3 regions of the Rahnella sp. P4_A8 genome follow, and region 3 is predicted to be linked to each of the others. Evidence: predicted binding sites of a transcription regulator. Region 3 holds the regulator's gene; each other region holds the start of a gene.
The links. The regulator CRP, encoded in region 3, controls carbon source genes, mostly activating them, when cyclic AMP is high. The targets are predictions, from matches to a motif close to ATGTGANNNNNNTCACAT.
Positions count from the first base shown of each region.

Region 1: a site for CRP is predicted at 2,338-2,355, ahead of srlA (PTS glucitol/sorbitol transporter subunit IIC). Genes of this name have one in related genera too.
Region 2: a site for CRP is predicted at 2,641-2,658, ahead of AC1DUO_RS01820 (YfcZ/YiiS family protein). Genes of this name have one in related genera too.

Region 1 covers NZ_JBFUHK010000023.1:3,613-7,827, reverse strand. Annotated here, with positions in the region: gene srlD (sorbitol-6-phosphate dehydrogenase) at 1-271, opposite strand, end outside; gene srlB (PTS glucitol/sorbitol transporter subunit IIA) at 294-656, opposite strand; gene srlE (PTS glucitol/sorbitol transporter subunit IIB) at 666-1,655, opposite strand; gene srlA (PTS glucitol/sorbitol transporter subunit IIC) at 1,703-2,251, opposite strand; gene cueO (multicopper oxidase CueO) at 2,510-4,123, opposite strand.
Region 2 covers NZ_JBFUHK010000002.1:158,181-162,395, forward strand. Annotated here, with positions in the region: gene fadJ (fatty acid oxidation complex subunit alpha FadJ) at 1-551, opposite strand, end outside; gene fadI (acetyl-CoA C-acyltransferase FadI) at 548-1,861, opposite strand; gene AC1DUO_RS01820 (YfcZ/YiiS family protein) at 2,181-2,513, opposite strand; gene fadL (long-chain fatty acid transporter FadL) at 2,930-4,207, shown strand.
Region 3 covers NZ_JBFUHK010000005.1:31,775-35,989, forward strand. Annotated here, with positions in the region: gene AC1DUO_RS04305 (phosphoribulokinase) at 118-987, shown strand; gene AC1DUO_RS04310 (OsmC family protein) at 991-1,398, opposite strand; gene crp (cAMP-activated global transcriptional regulator CRP) at 1,761-2,393, shown strand; gene AC1DUO_RS04320 (YccS/YhfK family putative transporter) at 2,455-4,215, shown strand, end outside.

The sequences.
Region 1 (4,215 bases), on a different contig from region 3:
TCCCTGCGCTGTATACCAGTAAACTGACCCTGCCGAACGTCTGATCCACCGCTTTCGCCAGTTGTTCTACGCTGGCTTCATTGGTGGCATCGACTGCAAATCCGAACGCCCTTTCCTCGCCAAACTGCCGGTTAATCTGCTCTGCCACCGATGCGGCATTCTTCTCATTCAAATCCGCCACCGCCACGCGATAGCCGGATTCAGCCAGCCCCTGACAGAGAAATGCGCCCAGCGTCTGCCCCCCGCCGATCACGACTGCAACCTGTTCCATAACTGACTCCTGACTCTGATAGTTAATCGATAAATTTCAATACGCTGCCCAGCGGAATATCGTCGGGCGTGGTGCCTTTTACATGTACGCTGCCGGGAAACTCAGCCTCGGCACTGCCGTCAAAACGCAGGGTGATATGCCCCAGCTCGCGCAGATTTTGCATCGCCACCTCTCCCACGGCGGTCACCGGATAACGCACATCAGCCAGTTCCATATACGCGCCACGATGCAATTCCCCTTCCATTTTCCCGGGCTGGTGAATGAAGCAATAATCCTGAATATCCGCTGGCGCCCCTTCACGGAAGGTGATCAGCATCTGGTCGGTTAAGGCTTCACGGGCGAAATCGCCGATTTGCGTAATAGTGGTTTGATAAATGGTTTGCACAGTGACTCCTTACTGGTAAATGAAAGCGGAAGCGGCCCAGGCGATAAGTACCGTCGGTGCGCCGGTCAGAAAACGGCTGACCAGCACCGAAGGCACGCCGACACGCACGGTGTCCTGTTTGGCTTCGGCGAGCGAAAGTCCGACAGGAATGAAATCGCACGCCGCCTGAGCGTTGATGGCGAAAAGTGCAGGCAGCGCCAGATGTGGCGGGATATTGCCCAGCCCGATCTGCACCCCCACCAGCACGCCGATAACCTGCGCAATCACCGCGCCCGGGCCGAGGAAAGGAGAAAGCAACGGGAAGGAACAGATCAGCGCCAGCATCACCAGCCCGACCGGGCTTTTCGCCAGCGGCGTCAGCCCGTGCGCCACCAGATCACCCAGCCCGGAGGCCATAATGATGCCGATCAGCGCCGCCACGAACGCCATAAATGGCAGGATGGTTTTGAGCACGGTGTCGATGGTGTCGCGCCCGGCCTGGAATAAAACGGCTACGCCGGAGCCCATCCCCATCCCGACTTTCGCCAGCAGGCCGTCGCTTTGTTCGGTAATTTTTTTAGTGGTGTCGTAGTCGCGTCCTGCCGCAGCCGGTGCGGGTTTAGCCGCTGCGCTTACCGGCTCAGCCGCCTCTGCGCTTTCCAGCACGATGTCATGCTCACGGACACCGGAAACATAAATGTCTTCGGTAATAAATTGTGCCAGCGGGCCGGATTTACCGGTCGAATGGATATTAACCGTCGGGATGCGTCGCTTTGGGTAGATGCCGCAGCGCAGCGTGCCGCCACAGTCGATTACCGCCACACCGATTTCCTCTGCCGGTGGCTCACCTTCTTTAAAACCGTCTACCGTTTCCCAGCCGGTCAGTTCTGCCAGCTTGTCGACAATCGCCGGGCGCGTGCCCGCCGTGATATACATCACTTTTTTGCCGGGCACCGCCTCAATCAGCAACGGACCACCCCAGCCACCTTCACCCCGGTTAATGCGAATCGTAACGCTCATTTTCTGCTCCGCTTTTTAGAATTTGACCTGATTAGAATTGAACCTGATTACAACTGAACCTCACGATCAAGCTGAATGCCCATCTTGCGTTCAAAGATGCGGGTGGTGAGATCCGTTACCCAGCCGCGGAAGAAGTTAGTCACCATACCGACCAGGAAATAACTGACGGCCAGCGGCCCGAGCGGTAATCCCAGCGTGGTCAGTCCGCTGGCAACGCCGAGATACACAAACAGTTCGCCGGGGTTAATATGCGGGAAGAGTCCGTTCATGGAATGGCAGCTGTAGGAGCCTGCGGCGTAATAGCTGGGTTTGTAGATTTCAGGCATAAAACGCCCGAGGCTGAGGGTCATCGGATTGCAGAAAACAAAGGTGCCAATCACCGGTAACAGCAGATAACGTGAAACCGGATTTCCGGCACAACGCTGCGCCAGACGTTCGATCCGCCGCTGTCCGACAAACACGATCAGCGCGTTCATGACGACCAGCAAACTAATTAAGAGAGGCAGAATGCCGGTGACCATGCCGACAAACACCTCTCCCCCTTTTTGAAACAGGCCGATAAACCACTCGGCACCGTGCGTTATTACATCGATCATCATCTTCTCCTGTAGGGATACGTGGGTTTAAGCTTTCATGTTTTGTTACTCCACGCTGAAAATATAATCATATTGAATTTATATTAATTATATATTGATCACATTTTGAAAGTTTAATCTTTCAAATTGAAAGATATATATTCGAAGGAGTAGCACAGGCAAAGAAAGAAACGGGAGGGAAAGGAAAGACGCGGGCCGGAGGATCGCCCCCGGCCGCTGATTTTTAAGAAATTACAGAAAGGAAAGCAGTAAACCGGATCACGCGGATACCGTAAAGCCGAGCATCATGCCGGTGTCTTCGTGTTCCAGCAGATGACAGTGCGCCATGTAAGCATGTTGTTTATCCGCCAGATGATTAAAGCGCACCAGCACTTCGCTGCGGGCGCCTTCAACGCGCACGATGTCCTTCCAGCCCTGACGATGGGGCGCGACCGGCTGACCGTTTTCAGAAAGAATACGGAACTGTGTGCCGTGGATATGGAAAGGATGCAGCATCATGTCGCCTTCGCCCGAAAGGGTCCATTTCTCATACTGGCCTTGTTTCACATCGAAAGCGGGCAGGTTCATGTCGTAGGCTTTGCCGTTAATTTTGTTGCCCTGCATGAAATCATAACCACCGGACGATTGACTCATGTCCATTCCTGCCATTCCTGCCATACCGCCATGACCGTCGTGACCGGAACCGGACATACCCGGCATTGCGGCCATCCCGCCCCCGCCGTGATCCATGCTCATGCCGGCCATCGCCTTGTGGCCATAACGTTTCATCAGCGCCGCCATACCCTGCTGATCAAGCTGCGGATCCATCATCAGTTGCAGCCAGCGGGTCGGCAGATTATCCACTGACACCAGCGCCGGAAGCGGCACCAGCGTGTCCGGCAATGAACTGCCGCTTTGGGTCAGCGTCGGCTGAATGCGTAACACCGGCAACGGTTTGTCGAACGGTGCCAGCGTCATGCCCATTTGCTTCACCGGCAGCGTGACCAGATCAAAGGCTTTGCCGTCGCTGCAATCAATCAGCACTTCAAAACGCTCGCCCATCAGCAGCGGCAAATCGCTGACTTTCACCGGCTCAGGCAGGAAACCGCCGTCACTGGCGATGACATACATCGGCCGCTGATCGCTGGTGGCGATATGCAGCGAGCGTGCATTACAGCCATTGAGTAAACGAAAACGTACCCAGCCACGGGAAATTCCGTGCTGCGGATACACCGCGCCGTTGGTCAGCATGTGTTGCCCGAACCAGCCGACGGCGGCGGTCATGACGTCCATCTGATAATCGATTTTACCGGCGTCGTTCAGGCGCTTATCCTGCAAAATGACCGGAATATCATCCACGCCCCAGCGTTTTGGGATCTGCAACAGGTCACTGCTTTCATCTTCGATCAGTACCAGCCCGGCGAGCCCCATCGCCACCTGATAACCGCTGGTCTGATGCGGATGCGGGTGGAACCAGCAGGTCGATGCGGGTTGATCAAGTTGCAAACTGACTTTGCGATTCTGGCCGGGTTCGATTAATCCCTGCGGCCCGCCATCCACGTCACCGGGAATTTCCAGCCCGTGCCAGTGAACGGTGCTGGCCACATCCAGCCGGTTATTGATGGTGACGCTGACCGGTTTCCCACGACGGATACGCAACGCGGGGCCGAGAAGATTACCGTTTACGCCCCAGGTTTCAGTGTTCACGCCAGGCAGAAACTGGCTCTGCCCGCGCTGTAATGTGAGCGTAATGGCGCTGCGGATATCCGGTTCGAGTAACGCCGGGATGGGCAATGCCGGGCGGTCAGCGGCGAGCGCGAAGCGGCTCCAGCCGGGCAGCATACTGGCGGCGCCCATCAGGGTCGTCCACTTCACGAAATCGCGTCGGTTCATTTTTCGGTCCTTTTGAAGGGTGATAACCAGACAGATGGCGCAGGCGTGCCATAATAGTACGACAGCCTATCCCTTCCCCTAAGGGGAAGGTC
Region 2 (4,215 bases), on a different contig from region 3:
AACATCAACTCCAGCGCTTTAGGCGCGCCGATAAGCCGCGGAAGCCGCTGCGTACCCCCGGAACCCGGCAGTAAACCCAGTTGTACTTCCGGCAGGCCGAGTTGCGTTTTTTCATCCAGCGAACACACGCGGGCATGGCACGCCAGCGCCAGTTCCAGACCACCGCCGAGACAGCTACCATGAATGGCCGCCACCACCGGCACGGAAAAGGACGCAATCTGCGACATCACCGTCTGGCCCTTTTGCGCCAGTTCACTGGCTTCGGCAGCGGTCCGGCAACCGGAAATCATCGTGATATCCGCACCGGCAATGAACGAGTCCGGTTTGCCGGAAATCAGCACCAGACCTTTCAGATTGGGATACTGCTGTGCTTTTTGCAAAATGGCACAGATTTGCTGAGCAAATTCAGCCCTTAAGGTATTCACTTTTTCACCGGGAACATCGAGGGTGATAATCCCCACGTGTTCAGCAGTAAACATCAGCGAAAAAGCAGAAGCCGGTTCGGCAGCTTCCGTATCTGCCGGATTCAGATTTTCCATATTATCTCTCATTGCGCGGCCTCCAGAATCATTGCCGCACCCAGGCCGCCCGCTGCGCAAGCCGTCGTCAGCCCGTAACGGCCTCCCCGACGGCGTAATTCGTGCAGCGTTTGCGTAATCATGCGTGCGCCGGTGGCCGCAAAAGGATGTCCGTAGGCCAGTGAACCGCCCAGAACATTGAATTTATCCCAGTCTATTTCGCCAACTGCCTGACTGCGGCCGAGTTTTTCGCGGGCGAATTCATCACTGGCTAACATTTTGATATTCGCCAGCGTCTGCGCGGCAAACGCTTCGTGCATATCGATAAGATCCAAATCACCCAGCGTCAGCCCTGCGCGGTCCAGCGCCAGCGGCGTGGCATAAGCAGGCCCGAGAAGCATATCTTCCCAGACGTCGATGGCAGCAAATGCGAAACTTTTCAGGTAGCCGAGAGGTTCAAGACCCAGTTCACGCGCGCGGGATTCGCTCATCATTAATATCGCCGCCGCACCGTCAGTCAGCGGCGTGCTGGTGGCAGCGGTAACAGTGCCGTGTTTGCGGTCAAACGCCGGACGTAATTTGGCGTACTGGCTGATTTCAGAATTCAGGCGGATGTTGTTGTCTTTTTGCAGCACTTCGCGGTAAGGCGGAATCTGCGCTGCCATCACCTGCGAGCTTAAATAACCCTGCTCCCACGCCTGTGCAGCCAGCGTATGAGAACGGTGCGCCAGCTCATCCTGCTGCGCACGGCTGATATTGTGGCTTTTCGCCATCTGCTCAGCGGTATCCCCCATGCGCAGACCGGTAGAATATTCGGCTACTGCCGGCGGCACCGGCAATAAATCACGCAGTTTCAGTTTGCTGAAAATGGAAAGGCGCTGCGACAGAGTGCGCGCTTTATTAACATCCACCAGGGCGCGGGCGAGACGTTTGCTGACGCCAATCGGCAGTACTGAAGAAGAATCCGCTCCGCCTGCGATCCCGACCTGCACCATGCCGCTCATAATGCTTTCGGCCACGTTGGCGACCGCCTGAAAACTGGTGGCGCAGGCACGTGAAACGCTGTACGCATCGGTCGACACATTCATGCCGGTGCCGAGCACAATTTCGCGGGCGATATTCGGCGCTTCCGGCATCTGGACTACCTGGCCGAAAACCAGCTGGTCGATGTGCTTCGGGTCTATCCCACTTTTTGCCAGCAGCTCACTGACCACAATTTTGCCGAGATCGACAGCAGGAATGCCGTGATAAGCGGTGGCCTGTTTGGCAAACGGCGTGCGCAAGCCGTCGACAATCGCAATGCGATCGCCCTCACGCGTCACCAGTGGAATAACGTTATTCATACGAGCTCCTGAGAAAAATAGGGTCCTAAGAGGTCAGACCTGATAACTCAGTTTTAACTATGTATTTACATTTGGCAAAGTGAAAGGCAATGAAGTGCGAGCAACAGCAAATTTTTCTGAAATAAGAATGAGAAGAAAGGCGGCAGGCAGAAATAGCAGACAAAAAAATACCGCTTATTTAAGCGGTATTACAACTTCCCCTAAATAATTTGAGTCGCAGGAAGGCGGCAATCGAAGTAATCCCGATGAGCTGACATAAGTCAGTGATTCGGGTTACTGAGTGCAGCCAACGCATCTGCGGCTCAAAGTATGACGGGGATTAACGCAGCCCGAGCTGGAAGATCATCGTTTCAGCCTGACAGCTGAAAGTAAAATCGATATTCAGTTCAACACCGCCTGCTACTTTTTCGATACGGCTGGTGATTTCGCACGGCTCAGATTCTACGCCGCGGGCACGTTCGGTCAGGGCTTGCAGGGTTTCTTTCGCCTGGGCTTCGGTTTCGAAAACGCGGCTGTAAGAAGCAGTGCAATCAGTGTTGTCCATGATGGTACCCACATCTACACAACAGCAGGCTGCGGTTTCTTCCGCACCACATTTGTTGATGGAATGCAGAGGTTGAGTGGATTTAGAGGACATGGTTACGTCAGACATAATTTCTCCCCGGCACCAACGGCAACATCCACCGTCTGGCCTGTTTGCGAATAAAGTTTTATTTCCAGCCTGTATTTTACGCCACCTCTCTGACAACACACTAGCACTTACTTATTATGTGCCTTTCAGGTGATCCAGATCACGTATATGTAAGTAATCGATGATTACAGCGTTATTGTTCTCACTTTAACGTTTCTTAATTGAACTTTTATTGTTTGTTTTTTGTTAAGCAGATCCAATTTCTTGCATCAAATAAGAAATATCAACGAAACATTATTGCAACTTCACCACAGGTCAGACCTATACTTCGCTCACTGGTCTGATTTGTCAGACTGATAACGGACCCTACAATCCCGCGCTCATTGTTACTCTATGTAACATTGTTTGATAAAAAACATAAAATTGAGGTTTTGGTCATGAACCAGAAAAACCTGTTTAAAAGATCAGCTCTGGCAGCTGCAGTGGCAATTGTTTCCTCCAACGTATATGCAGCAGGTTTTCAGTTAAATGAATATACCGCTGCGGGTTTAGGTCGCTCTTTCTCGGGTGAAGGTGCCATCGCTGACACCGCGGCATCCGGGAGCCGTAACCCGGCAACCATGACCATGTTTGATCGTCCTTCCTTCTCCGCGGGCGCGATTTATATCGACCCGGATGTCAAAGTGACGGGCAACTCGCCGGTTACAGGTCAGAGCACTGATGCGGATAACATTGCACCAAATCAGTGGGTACCGAACCTGCACTTTATTATGCCGCTCAATGATCAATGGGCCGTCGGTGCATCAGCTACGTCAAACTACGGTCTGGCGACAGAATTCAGCGATAATTATCCGGCAGGCCCGATCGGCGGCGAAACTGACCTCACTACCGTCAACACTAACTTAAGCGTTGCTTACCGTTTGAACCAGCATTTCAGCTTCGGCCTGGGCTTTGATGCCGTTTACGCGAAAGCTAAATTCCGTCGTACCGCCGGTGAACTGGTGCCAATTCAAACCGGTGGCCGGCTGCCTGCGGATACGGAAGCCGCCAAGCTGAAAGGCAATGAGTGGGGCTACGGCTGGAACGCCGGTATTCTGTATGAAGTGGATGATAATAACCGCTACGGCTTCACCTACCGTTCTGAAGTCAAAATTGACTTCGATGGCGAATACCGCAACGGCATTCCAAAAGCCTTAGGCGGGACTGGCGGTCAAACTGTTCCGGGTTCCCTGACCCTGAACCTGCCAGAAATGTGGGAAGTGTCCGGTTATAACCGTGTGGCACCAAAATGGGCGATTCACTACAGCCTGGCTTACACCAGCTGGAGCCAGTTCCAGGAGCTGAAAGCCACCGGTTCTAACGGCCAGACGCTGTTCCAGAAAGATGAAGGCTTTCATGATGCTTACCGCATCGCGTTGGGTACCACCTACTACTATGACGATAACTGGACGTTCCGTACCGGTATCGCCTTTGATGACAGCCCGGTTCCGGCAGATAACCGCACCATTTCTATCCCGGATCAGGATCGCTTCTGGATTTCAGCCGGTACCACTTACGCCTTCAATAAAGACGCATCTGTGGACGTCGGTGTCTCCTATATGCATGGCCAGACGGTGAACATCAGTGAGAAAGTCGCTGATGGTGTACCGAATTACGAATACCAGGCCAAAGGGACCGCCATGCTGTACGGCGCGAACTTTAACTACAGCTTCTGATGAACTGA
Region 3 (4,215 bases):
CGCGAATAAATATGGTAACAATAGGCTTAATTATGCGCAGCCTTGACGCCAGATCTTCGACCACAGAAAAGACCGCGTCTCGCCTGCCTGCATCACCTTTATGGAGAACAGCGCATTATGTCAGCCAAACATCCTGTTATTGCCGTGACCGGTTCGAGCGGTGCAGGCACCACGACCACCAGCGTGGCATTTCGTAAAATATTTCAGCAGCTTGGTTTGCGTGCGGCGGAACTGGAAGGCGACAGTTTTCATCATTTCACCCGTCCTGAAATGGATGCGGCAATACGCAAGGCGCGCGATCTGGGACGTCATATCAGCTACTTCGGGCCGGAAGCCAATGACTTTGGTTTGCTGGAAAAAAGCTTTATCGAATACGGTAAAACAGGCACTGGCCGTTCACGTAAGTATCTGCATACTTATGACGAAGCCGTTCCCTACAATCAGGTGCCGGGTACCTTTACGCCGTGGCAGGCGTTGCCGGAACCGACGGATATTTTGTTTTACGAAGGGTTACACGGTGGTGTGGTGGCGGACAAAATTGACGTTGCCGCGCAGGTCGACCTGCTGGTCGGCGTAGTGCCTATCGTCAACCTCGAATGGATCCAGAAACTGGTGCGCGATACCGGCGAGCGCGGGCATTCCCGTGAAGCGGTGATGGATTCCGTCGTGCGTTCGATGGATGACTATATCAATTACATTACCCCGCAGTTTTCCCGCACGCACATCAATTTCCAGCGGGTACCCACCATCGATACCTCGAACCCGTTTGCCGCCAAAGCCATTCCGTCACTGGATGAAAGCTTTGTGGTGATCCACTTTCAGGGGCTGGATGACATCGATTTCCCGTATCTGCTGGCCATGCTGCAAGGGTCGTTTATCTCGCACATCAAAACACTGGTGGTGCCGGGCGGCAAAATGGGGCTGGCGATGGAGCTGATCATGGCGCCGCTGGTGCAGCGCCTGATGGAAGGCAAGAAGATCGAGTAAACTTTATTCGGCTGCAATCACTTCAAAGCTGTGGGTGATTGTGGCCGCTTTCCCCAGCATCAGAGACACAGAACAGTATTTTTCGGCAGACAGGCTGACCGCACGTTCAACAATCTTATCGGTCAGATCCTTACCGGTGACGATAAAATGCAGATTGATGTGAGTGAACAGACGCGGCGCTTCTTCGCGGCGTTGTGAGGTCAGCTTCACTTCACAATCACGCACGTCATTACGACCTTTTTGCAAAATTGACACCACGTCGATTGCACTACACCCCCCTGCGGACATCAGTAACATTTCCATCGGGCTTGGGGCTTTATCACCCGCGTTTCCATCCATTGAAATCTGATGACCCGATGCAGACTCACCTAAAAATGTCAGTCCTTCAACCCATTTGACACGTGCATGCATGAACTATTCTCCCGGTGAATAAACTTGTCGAAATCTGCTCTCAGAGTACCCTTTCACCTAAAATCTGGCAACGTAACCCGATCGCCATCATGCTGAAGCGAGACAACAGAAGACAGCATCTCAAACCTGTGCTACAAACAAAGCCGAAACATACTTTCCAGTAAATTGCGGTGACGGTTTTTGCGGTTTAAGTACAGAACCCACGGTGATGACAGCAATAAACAGGCTGTTGCACTCCGACATCCGCTTGCAGCATTTCTGGAGAGTTATATGCTGAAAGGGCGCTTTGGATTTGAAGTGCCGTACAGGGAACTCTGAGCCCTGTGATTTTGGGCAGCGATAACAACAGAGGATAATAGCAAATGGTTCTCGGCAAGCCACAAACAGACCCGACTCTTGAATGGTTCCTGTCTCACTGTCATATACATAAGTATCCTTCTAAAAGTACGCTGATTCACCAGGGTGAAAAAGCCGAAACGCTTTACTACATCGTGAAAGGGTCAGTTGCTGTCCTGATTAAAGATGAAGAAGGCAAGGAAATGATACTGTCCTACCTTAACCAAGGTGACTTCATCGGTGAGCTGGGACTCTTCGAAGAAGGTCAGGAACGCAGTGCCTGGGTACGTGCTAAAACTGCCTGTGAAGTGGCTGAAATTTCATATAAAAAATTCCGCCAGCTGATTCAGGTTAACCCGGATATTCTGATGCGTCTCTCCGCGCAGATGGCCAACCGTCTGCAAGTGACGTCAGAGAAAGTCGGCAACCTTGCCTTCCTTGACGTTACCGGTCGTATCGCTCAAACCTTGCTCAATCTGGCTAAACAGCCTGATGCAATGACCCATCCGGACGGGATGCAAATCAAGATTACCCGCCAGGAAATTGGCCAAATCGTCGGTTGTTCACGTGAAACAGTCGGACGCATTCTCAAAATGCTGGAAGATCAAAGCCTGATCTCCGCACACGGTAAAACGATTGTCGTTTACGGCACACGTTAATCCCTCAAAAATTGGCGCGGCAAAACACTGTCGCGCCTTTTTTATGGGCTAAGCTTTACCCATGACGCTATGGCGAAGACTGTTTTACCATCCTGAAGTGAACTACGCGCTGCGCCAGACGCTGGTGTTGTGCTTACCTGTTGGCATTTGCTGGCTGTTTGGCAATTTGCAAATGGGCCTGCTGTTTTCCCTCTGCCCGGCCTGTTGTAACATCGCCGGTCTGGATACCCCGCATAAACGCTTTTTCAAACGCCTGCTCGTTGGCGGTTCACTCTTTGCCGTGAGCAGCCTTCTGCTGCAACTGATGCTCGAAAGCTGGCATATACCGCTGCCGCTGATCATGCTGTCGCTGGCGTTACTGCTCGGCGTCACCGGTGAAATCAGCCCGCTGCATGCGCGCCTGTTGCCCGGTGCGCTGGTGGCGACTATCTTCACGCTGAGTATGGTGGGCGTGCGCCCGATGTGGCAGGCCCCGGTGTTGTTCGCCGCTGGCACAGCCTGGTACGGATTGTTTAACTGGGCGTGGTTTCGTATTTCGGAAGAACAGCCGATGCGCGAAACGCTCAGCCAGCTCTATCTGCAACTCGCGGATTATTTCGAAGCCAAGTACAGCCTGCTGACGCAACACACCGATCCCGAAACCGCGTTACCCCCACTGCTAGCCCGCCAGCAGCAGGTTATCGACCTGATTGCCCTGCTTTATCAGCAATTACACATGTTGCCCCAGCACGGACATCATCATCACCATAAGCGGCTGTTTCAGCGTTTTCAGGTGGCGCTCGATTTGCAGGAGCACATTACAGTGAGCCTGCATCAGCCGGAAGAAGTGCAGAAACTGGTGGAGGAAAGCCATGCCGAAGCGGTTATCCGCCGAAATGCACAGGTGATTTCCACCCGTCTTCGGGTGATTGCCGACGATATTCTTTATCACCGTTTATCCGGGCGCTTTACGATGGCCAATGAGCTGACCGCGCTGGAGAAAATCGCCGCGCGCAACCCGGACAATCCGGTAGGTCAGTTTTGTTATTACCATTTCAGCCGCATTGCCCGTCTGTTACGCACACAGCGGCCGTTGTACAAACGTGACCTGATGAACACCCAGCCGCGTTTGCCCTTCTGGCCCGCGCTGAAAAGCTATCTTTCCTTCAAATCCGTGGCACTGCGTAATGCCGCACGTTTGGGCATTATTCTGGCGATTGGCAGCAGTCTGGGTCTGTTCTTCAATTTGCCCAAACCCTACTGGATCTTGCTGACTATCATGTTGGTCAGCCAGAACGGTTATAACGCCACGCGGGTGAGGATCCAGCACCGTGCACTCGGTACGCTGGCCGGATTGCTGATTGCCTCAGGCTTGCTCAAACTGGAACTGCCGGAAGGCACCACGCTGCTGTGCATGTTGCTGATCACCCTGTTGTCCTATACCGTTCTGCGCAAAAACTACGGACTGGCGATGGTCGGCATGACGGTGACTGCAGTGTATACCCTGCAATTGCTGGCGATGAACGGCGTGCATTTTCTGGTACCACGACTGGTCGATACCCTGATCGGCTGCGCGCTGGCCTTTGGTGGCACTATCTGGTTGTGGCCGCAATGGCAAAGCGGTTTGCTGCGCCAGAATGCACACCAGGCGCTGGAAATCTATCAGGACGCTATCCGCCTGCTGCTCGAGGAAAGCCCCGACACCGCCAAACTGGCGTACACCCGTATGCAGGTCAATCAGGCGCACAATAAGCTGTTCACTTCGCTAAATCAGGCGATGCAGGAGCCGGGTTTTAACTCACATTATCTGGCGGATATGCGTTTGTGGGTGACGCACAGTCAG